DNA from 2 places in the Klebsiella sp. F11 genome. Region 1 is predicted to be linked to the other one. Evidence: predicted binding sites of a transcription regulator. Region 1 holds the regulator's gene; the other holds the start of a gene.

Region 1 (4,437 bases):
CCCCGGCCCCGAGCACGGTGGTCAGCAGCGCGGAAAGCACCTGCGGCCGCATCAATACCGCCAGCTCTTCCTTCACATTCGGCCGCTCCCCTGCGCTGCCTTTCGGCAGCGAGAACCACAGGCCGGCCATCGCCACCAGGCCAAGACCCGCCGTGGCGAGGAAGGACATGCGCCAGCCGATGGTTTCACCCAGCCAGGTCGCCGCCGGGACGCCGCCAATATTGGCGATGGTCAGACCCATAAACATGGTTGCCACCGCGCTGGCCTGCTTGTGCTTAGGCACCACGCTCGCGGCCACCACCGAGCCGAGGCCGAAGAAGGCGCCGTGGTTCAGGCTGGTGATAATGCGCGAGAGCAGCAGCGTGGTGTAATCCGGCGCCATTGAAGAGAGGACGTTGCCAAGGGTAAAAATAGCCATCAGGAAAATTAGCGCGCTGCGGCGCGCGCGATGCGACAGCAGCAGCGTCATCAGCGGCGCTCCGACCATCACGCCGATGGCGTAGGCGCTAATCAGCATCCCCGCGGCGGGAATGGATACATCCACGCCTTTCGCGATCACCGGTAGCAATCCCATCGGGGAAAATTCGGTCGTACCGATACCAAACGCCCCAACGGCCAGCGCTAACAGGGGAAAGTTGATTTTCATGCAATGACTCCAGCAAACCGTCCTCAGCGACGGTATCTCATCAGAAGGCAAAAGCATGACATCAATCACAGAAAAACAAAAGTAAACGAAATGGCAAAAGATTTTTGCGAATTTGATAATAATGCGTGGGAATGGGGGAAAGGAGCCTCTCCCCCGCAAGAATTAGTGCAGTACGGCGGTCAGCGCTGCGGCCACGATCAGCCCCAGAACAATAATCGTCGTGGTCAGCGAAAACTTTAAATCTGTATCCATCAATTTTCCCCCTGATTATCCCCACAAGAAAAGTGAGCCTGCTCATTTTTGCACAGTATTGCATAAAAATCTTCTGAGATTTAGGGCGATGCACGTTTTTACTCTTCCCCTTTGCCGCAAGATCGGACAAAATCCCACGCTAATTTGAAAGCGTATCGGCCATTGACCCCTTCCTGTCGTTCTGTGTCGTTTCCCGACGTGATGCAATGTTGAACATTGCGCTCAGGGTGTGTATAGGCAAACGGTTACGTATCGATAATCAGACGATCAGGTCAAGGTCTGGAGAGAGAAGTAATGGCAACAATTAAAGATGTAGCGAAGCGCGCAAACGTTTCCACTACAACAGTGTCACATGTAATTAACAAAACCCGTTTTGTGGCTGAAGAGACGCGCAACGCGGTATGGGCCGCCATCAAAGAGCTGCACTACTCTCCGAGTGCGGTGGCGCGCAGCCTGAAGGTTAATCACACCAAATCGATCGGCCTGCTGGCCACCAGCAGCGAAGCGGCCTATTTTGCCGAGATTATCGAGTCCGTCGAGAAAAGCTGCTTCCAGAAGGGCTACACCCTGATTCTGGGCAACGCGTGGAACGATCCGGAAAAACAGCAGGCCTACCTGTCGATGATGGCGCAAAAGCGCGTCGACGGTCTGCTGGTCATGTGCTCCGAATATCCGCAGTCGGTGCTCTCCATGCTCGAAGAGTACCGCAACATCCCGATGGTGGTGATGGACTGGGGCGAGTCCAAGGCCGACTTTACCGATTCGGTGATCGATAACGCCTTTGAAGGCGGTTACATGGCCGGCCGCTATCTTGTCGAACGCGGCCACCGTGAAATCGGCGTGATCCCGGGTCCGCTGGAGCGCAACACCGGCGCCGGTCGCCTGGCCGGTTTTATGAAAGCGATGGAAGAAGCGCAGATTCGCGTCCCGGAAAGCTGGGTGGTTCAGGGCGACTTCGAGCCTGAGTCCGGCTACCGCGCCATGCAGCAGATCATCAGCCAGCCGCACCGCCCGACCGCCATCTTCTGCGGCGGCGATATCATGGCGATGGGGGCGATTTGCGCAGCCGACGAAATGGGCCTGCGCGTGCCGCAGGATATTTCGCTGATTGGCTATGACAACGTGCGCAACGCCCGCTACTTTAGCCCGGCGCTGACCACCATTCATCAGCCAAAGGACTCTCTCGGCGAAGCCGCATTCAATATGCTGATGGACCGCATCGTTAACAAGCGCGAGGAGTCGCAGTCTATCGAAGTTCACCCGCGCCTGGTCGAGCGCCGCTCGGTGATCGACGGCCCGTTCGTCGACTACCGCCGCTAATCCCGGCGGGGCGCCGCCTATTCCGGCGCCCGCAGCCACTCCCGATTTAACGTTTCGCTGTCGCCAAGATAGTCCAGCAGCCAGGAGAGTGCCGGCGAGATATCGCTCTGCTGCCAGGTCAGACAGCAGGCGGCGTCCGGGAACGGATTTTCCAGCTCCAGCGCCGTCCATTCGCCGCTATCGATCCGCGGGCGGGCGAAGTGCGACGGCACCATGCCGATGCACAGCCCGGCCGACAGGCAGGTTGTCGAGGCGTCCCAGTCCGGCACCACCACCCTCTTCTGATTATCCAGCAGCCACGTCGTGCGCTTCGGCAGCGAGCGGGAGGTATCCTCCCTGACCAGCGACGGCCAGTTGCGCAACGTATCATCGCTCAGCGGACCGCTCATTTTTGCCAGCGGATGGTGGCTGGCCACCACGCAGTGCCAGCTCAGCATGCCCATGTCGCGAAAGGCGTAGCGTCCGCCGACCGGAATCGAGCGGGTCGCGCCGATAGCCAGCTCCACGCGGCCGTCGGCCAGCGCGTCCCAGACGCCGTTAAACACCTCCTGGAAGACAATCAGCTCGACGTCCGGAAAGTGACGATAAAAATCGACAATCATCTGCCGCATACGCGCCGGCTTGACGATATCGTCAACCGCAATCGAGAGCTGCCCGCGCCAGCCGTTGGCGATCTGCTGGCACTGGCGGCGGGTGATCTGCATTTTTTTGATAACAGAACGCCCTTCCTGTAAAAACCACACCCCGGCCGGGGTGAGTTCGACGTCGCGATGACGTCGTTCGAAGAGCGGAACCGCCAGCCACTCTTCGAGCTGACGCACGGTGTAGCTGACCGCAGAAGGGACACGATGCAGCTCCTGAGCCGCAGCGCTAAAGCTGCCGTTGCGGGCAACCGCATCAACCACTTCAAGGGAGTATTCGGACCACATATTCTGCCTGCAAAATTTTTGAACGCATGTAACAAATATTAGCGTTTCACAAGCCAGAATGCACTCCCTACACTCTGCGACATCTTACCTGTATCAGAAGAAAGAGAACTTTATGCAACAACCCGGGAAAGGATTTTTAGTTTGGTTAGCGGGCCTCAGCGTGCTGGGCTTCCTCGCAACCGATATGTATCTGCCGGCGTTTTCGGCTATCCAGCAGGATCTGAATACTTCGGCGGCCTCGGTCAGCGCCAGCCTCAGCGTGTTTCTCGCCGGTTTCGCCGTTGGCCAGCTGTTCTGGGGTCCGGTATCCGATCGCTACGGGCGCAGGCCGGTACTGCTCAGCGGCCTGGCGATCTTCGCCGTCGGCTGCCTTGGCATGCTGTGGGTACGGGACGCGAATCTGATGCTGGCGCTGCGGTTTGTGCAGGCCATCGGCGTCTGCGCGGCGGCGGTCACCTGGCAGGCGATGGTCACCGACTATTATCCCGCCCAGCGTACCAACCGCATATTCGCCACCATCATGCCGCTGGTGGGCCTGTCGCCGGCTCTGGCGCCGCTGCTCGGCAGCTGGCTGCTCGCCCATTTCGACTGGCAGGCTATTTTCGCGACCCTGTTCGCCATCGCCCTGCTGCTGATGCTGCCCGCCTTACGCCTCAAGCCGGTGCGCCGGCCCGGGAGCGATACGCAGAAAAAGCTGACCTTCCTGGCGCTGCTGCGCTCGCGCGAGTATAGCGGCAACGTGCTGATTTATGCCGCCTGCTCCGCCAGCTTTTTCGCCTGGCTGACCGGATCGCCGTTTATTCTACATGACATGGGCTACGGGCCAACCGCCATCGGCCTGAGCTACGTGCCGCAGACTATCGCCTTTTTAATCGGCGGATACGGCTGCCGGGCGGCGCTGCAAAAATGGCAGGGGCAGCAGCTGCTGCCGTGGCTGCTGGTGGTTTTTGCGCTCAGCGTTGCCGCCACCTGGCTGGCTGGTCTGCAGCAGAATGCCTCCATCGTCGCGCTGATGGTCCCCTTCTGCGTGATGGCTATCGTTAACGGCGCCATTTACCCGATTGTCGTTGCCCAGGCGCTGCGCCCGTTCCCTCAGGCGACGGGACGCGCCGCCGCGCTGCAGAATACCCTGCAGCTCGGACTGTGCTTCCTGACCAGCCTGCTGGTCTCCACGCTGATTGCCACGCCGCTGCTCACCACCACCAGCGTGATGCTGGCCTCCATCGTGCTGGCCGGGCTGGGATATGTGATGCAGCTGCGCACCACCCGGCTGAGCGCCGAGTCGGCGCA
Region 2 (4,437 bases), 1.7 Mb from region 1:
TCTTTTTGGCGCGTCAGTGTATTAAAAATTTTTAACATCGAAGATTCCGTGTAAACGTGTGTAGTGATAAGCCGCGTATTCTAACCTGAATTCAACCCCGAAGCAGCACACAATGCAAGGTGATCCAACCCCGCGGTTATGCTATAACAGCCCCCTATGTCACGCCCAACCTCGGGTTCAAGCACCACAATCATCGGAACAGGATGCAAAAATGGTTACTTTCCACACTAATCATGGCGATATCGTAATCAAAACCTTTGACGAAAAAGCGCCGGAAACAGTTAAAAACTTCCTGGACTACTGCCGCGAAGGTTTCTACAACAACACCATTTTCCACCGTGTTATCAACGGCTTTATGATCCAGGGCGGCGGTTTTGAACCGGGCATGGAGCAGAAAACAACTAAATCTCCGATCCAGAACGAAGCCAACAACGGTCTGAAAAACACCCGCGGTACGCTGGCGATGGCCCGTACCCAGGCGCCGCACTCCGCCACCGCGCAGTTCTTCATCAACGTGGCCGATAACGACTTCCTGAACTTCTCCGGTGAAAACCTGCAGGGCTGGGGCTACTGCGTATTTGCTGAAGTCGTTGAAGGCATGGACGTAGTCGACAAAATCAAAGCGGTTTCTACCGGCCGCAGCGGCATGCATCAGGATGTGCCGAAAGAAGATGTGGTGATCAAAAGCGTCACCGTCAGCGAATAATTCGTGGCGACACTTTTTATTGCAGACCTGCATCTGCAAACCGAAGAACCGGCGATTACCGCCGGTTTTCTCCGCTTTTTACGCGGCCAGGCCCGCGAGGCGGACGCGCTCTATATCCTTGGCGACCTGTTCGAAGCCTGGATCGGCGATGACGATCCTAACCCGCTGCATCAGGAAATCGCCGCCGCGCTCAGCGCGTTGACCCGCTCCGGCGTCCCCTGCTTTTTCGTCCACGGCAACCGCGATTTTCTTATCGGCCAGCGCTTTGCCCGCGCCTGCGGTATGACGCTGCTGACGGAAGAAAACGTGCTCGATCTCTACGGCCACCGCGTTTTAATTATGCATGGCGACACCCTCTGCACCGACGATGCCGGCTACCTGGCGTTTCGCGCCAAGGTGCATACGCCGTGGATCCAGCGCCTTTTCCTCGCTCTGCCGCTGTTTATACGCCGCCGCATCGCCGCAAAAATGCGCGCCAACAGCAGCGCGGCCAACAGCAGTAAGTCAATGGAGATAATGGACGTTAACCCGCAGGCGGTAACGGCGGTCCTCGAAAAGCACCGCGTTCAGTGGCTAATCCACGGCCATACCCATCGCCCGGCCATCCACCAAATGGAAGCTAACGGCCTGCCGGCGTTTCGCGTAGTCCTCGGCGCGTGGCACAGCGAAGGTTCGATGGTCAAAGTCACCAAAGACGACGTTGAGCTGCTCCCTTTCCCGTTTTAATTATCGCGCTATTTTCCGCCAGCGCCGGCCTACGCAACCGTTTTCCTCGCCCGTATATCGTGTTATTCTCTGTGGCCTCTAAAGCAGTGTGAAGCACACCCACAGGAGTTTTAAGACGCATGTCTTCCCGCAATAATTCGGCGCGTATCGCCATCGTGATGGGGTCCAAAAGCGACTGGGCTACCATGCAGTTTGCCGCAGAAATCCTTGATGCCCTGAACGTTCCGCACCACGTTGAAGTGGTCTCCGCGCACCGTACTCCCGATAAGCTGTTCAGCTTCGCCGAAGGCGCGGAAAGCAACGGCTATCAGGTGATTATTGCCGGTGCGGGCGGCGCGGCGCATCTGCCGGGCATGATTGCGGCGAAAACGCTGGTCCCGGTCTTAGGCGTGCCGGTACAGAGCGCGGCGCTGAGCGGCGTTGACAGCCTCTACTCTATCGTCCAGATGCCGCGCGGGATCCCGGTCGGCACCCTGGCTATCGGCAAAGCCGGAGCCGCCAACGCCGCGCTGCTGGCGGCGCAGATTCTGGCGCAGCACGACGCGGAACTGCACCAGCGCCTGGGCGCATGGCGCCAGGCGCAAACTGATGAAGTGCTGGATAATCCGGACCCTCGGGGTGCGGCATGAAGCAGGTTTGTATCCTCGGCAACGGCCAGCTCGGCCGCATGCTGCGCCAGGCCGGAGAACCGCTGGGTATCGCGGTGTGGCCGGTTGGCCTTGAGGCCGACCCCGAAGCGGTGCCGTTTCAGCAAAGCGTCATCACCGCGGAAATCGAACGCTGGCCGGAAACGGCCCTCACCCGCGAACTGGCGCGTCATCCGGCGTTTGTTAACCGCGATGTGTTTCCCATTATTGCCGATCGCCTAACGCAAAAGCAGCTGTTCGACAGGCTGGGCCTCGCCACCGCGCCATGGCAGCTGCTGGCGGATAAAAACCAGTGGCCGGCGGTTTTCGCGACCCTCGGCGAGCTGGCTATCGTTAAGCGCCGCGTTGGCGGCTACGACGGCCGCGGCCAGTGGCGTTTGCGGGAAAATGAAACCGCTCAGCTGCCCGACGATAACTACGGCGAATGTATCGTCGAGCAGGGGATTAACTTCTCCGGCGAAGTGTCGCTGGTTGGCGCCCGCGCTCAGGACGGCAGCACAGTATTCTATCCGCTGACCCGCAACCTGCATCAGGACGGCATTCTGCGCACCAGCGTGGCCTTCCCGCAGGCCAACGCCCGCCAGCAGGATCAGGCCGAAGACATGCTCTCCGCCATTATGGACGAGCTGCAATATGTCGGCGTGATGGCGATGGAGTGCTTCGTCACCGCCGACGGTCTGCTGATCAACGAGCTGGCCCCGCGCGTGCACAACAGCGGCCACTGGACGCAGAACGGCGCCTCCATCAGCCAGTTTGAGCTGCATCTGCGGGCCATTACCGACCTGCCGCTGCCGCCGCCGGTGGTCAACAGCCCCTCGGTGATGATCAACCTGATCGGCACCGATCTTAACTACGACTGGCTGAAGCTGCCGCTGGTGCACCTACACTGGTACGACAAAGAGGTTCGTCCGGGCCGCAAGGTGGGTCACCTGAACCTCACCGACAGCGATACCGACCGCCTGAGCGCCACGCTCGAAGCGTTGAAGCCGCTGCTGCCGCCGGAGTACGCCAGCGGTATTTTCTGGGCCCAGTCGCAGCTCAGCTAAGCCTTTCGTGCCGGGGGAAGCGCGTTCCCCCTTCCCCGGCACGCCTTCAGGCGCGTAGAATCCCTCCTTCGCTTGACACAAAATCTCGGTTTCACTGCAAAAGGAAGACCCATGAATAATGGGACGGATTATCGCGCCATTCTCGCCGCGGATACCCCGCTTATTGACGTGCGCGCCCCGGTTGAGTTTAGCCAAAGCTCGCTCCCCGCAGCGCTCAACCTGCCGCTGATGAACGATGAAGAACGCGCCGCCGTCGGCACCTGCTACAAACGTCAGGGGGCAGAAGCCGCCCTGGCGCTCGGGCATCGCCTGGTTAACGACGACCTTCGCGCCCAACGTATGCGGGCGTGGCGTGAAGCCTGCCAGCGCAATCCTCAGGGCTATCTTTGCTGCGCCCGCGGCGGCCAGCGCTCGCACATTGTTCAGCAGTGGCTGCGTGAATCGGGCATCGACTACCCGCTGATCGTCGGCGGCTATAAGGCGCTGCGCCAGGCCGCCATCCGGCTGACGCAGGAGCTGGTCCAGCGCCCGATGGTGCTGATCGGCGGCTGCACCGGCAACGGTAAAACCCAGCTGGTCGGCGCGCATCCTGACGGAATCGACCTCGAAGGGCTCGCCCACCACCGCGGCTCCTCGTTCGGGCGAACGCTGCGCGACCAGCATCCTCAGGCGACCTTTGAAAACTACCTCGCGGTGTCTATGCTGAAAAAGGCCCCCAGCCAGCGCCGCTGGGTGCTGGAGGATGAAGGACATATGATAGGCGCCAACCACCTGCCGGAATGCCTGCGCGAGCGCATGGCGCAAGCGCCGCTGGCGGTGGTGGAAGATCCGTTTGATGTCCGCCTGGCGCGCCTGCGGGAGGAGTATTTTGACCGGATGCACCGCGAATTTATCGCCGCGTACGGTGAAGAACAGGGCTGGCAGGAGTACAGCGCGTATCTGCACCACGGCCTGTTTGCGATCCGCCGTCGCCTGGGGCTCCAGCGTTTTGCTCAGCTCACCGCCCTGCTTGATGAGGCGCTGGCGGAGCAGCTGCGTACGGCGAGCACCGACGCGCATTTTGCGTGGCTTGTTCCGCTATTGAAAGAGTACTACGACCCGATGTACCGCTATCAGCTGGGTAAAAAAGCGGAGAAGATTATCTTTCGTGGTGCCTGGCAGGACGTCGCCTGCTGGCTGGCGCGATAGGTCGCGTAAACGCAGCGCAAGCCGGGGTTTGCGGCATCGCGCTGCGCGGGAGGCGGCGGTTTAGAAATCGTAGCGCAGACGCACCATGTTCATATCGCCCAGGTTGTCGGTGCTGGACGTAAAG

Evidence for each region. Region 1 encodes PurR, which represses purine synthesis genes. Its sites were predicted from a motif close to CANGCAAACGTTTGCNTG; they were not measured.
Region 2: purE (5-(carboxyamino)imidazole ribonucleotide mutase) is a predicted target of PurR. The motif match lies at 1,463-1,480, and genes of this name have one in related genera.

What each region holds. Positions count from the first base shown of each region.
Region 1 covers NZ_CM160060.1:2,582,369-2,586,805, reverse strand. Annotated here, with positions in the region: gene AC1M2H_RS12865 (MFS transporter) at 1-646, opposite strand, end outside; gene cydH (cytochrome bd-I oxidase subunit CydH) at 809-898, opposite strand; gene purR (HTH-type transcriptional repressor PurR) at 1,193-2,218, shown strand; gene punR (DNA-binding transcriptional activator PunR) at 2,236-3,147, opposite strand; gene punC (purine nucleoside transporter PunC) at 3,260-4,437, shown strand, end outside.
Region 2 covers NZ_CM160060.1:4,261,464-4,265,900, forward strand. Annotated here, with positions in the region: gene cysS (cysteine--tRNA ligase) at 1-38, opposite strand, end outside; gene ppiB (peptidylprolyl isomerase B) at 212-706, shown strand; gene lpxH (UDP-2,3-diacylglucosamine diphosphatase) at 710-1,432, shown strand; gene purE (5-(carboxyamino)imidazole ribonucleotide mutase) at 1,552-2,061, shown strand; gene purK (5-(carboxyamino)imidazole ribonucleotide synthase) at 2,058-3,125, shown strand; gene mnmH (tRNA 2-selenouridine(34) synthase MnmH) at 3,237-4,313, shown strand; gene AC1M2H_RS21020 (porin) at 4,374-4,437, opposite strand, start outside.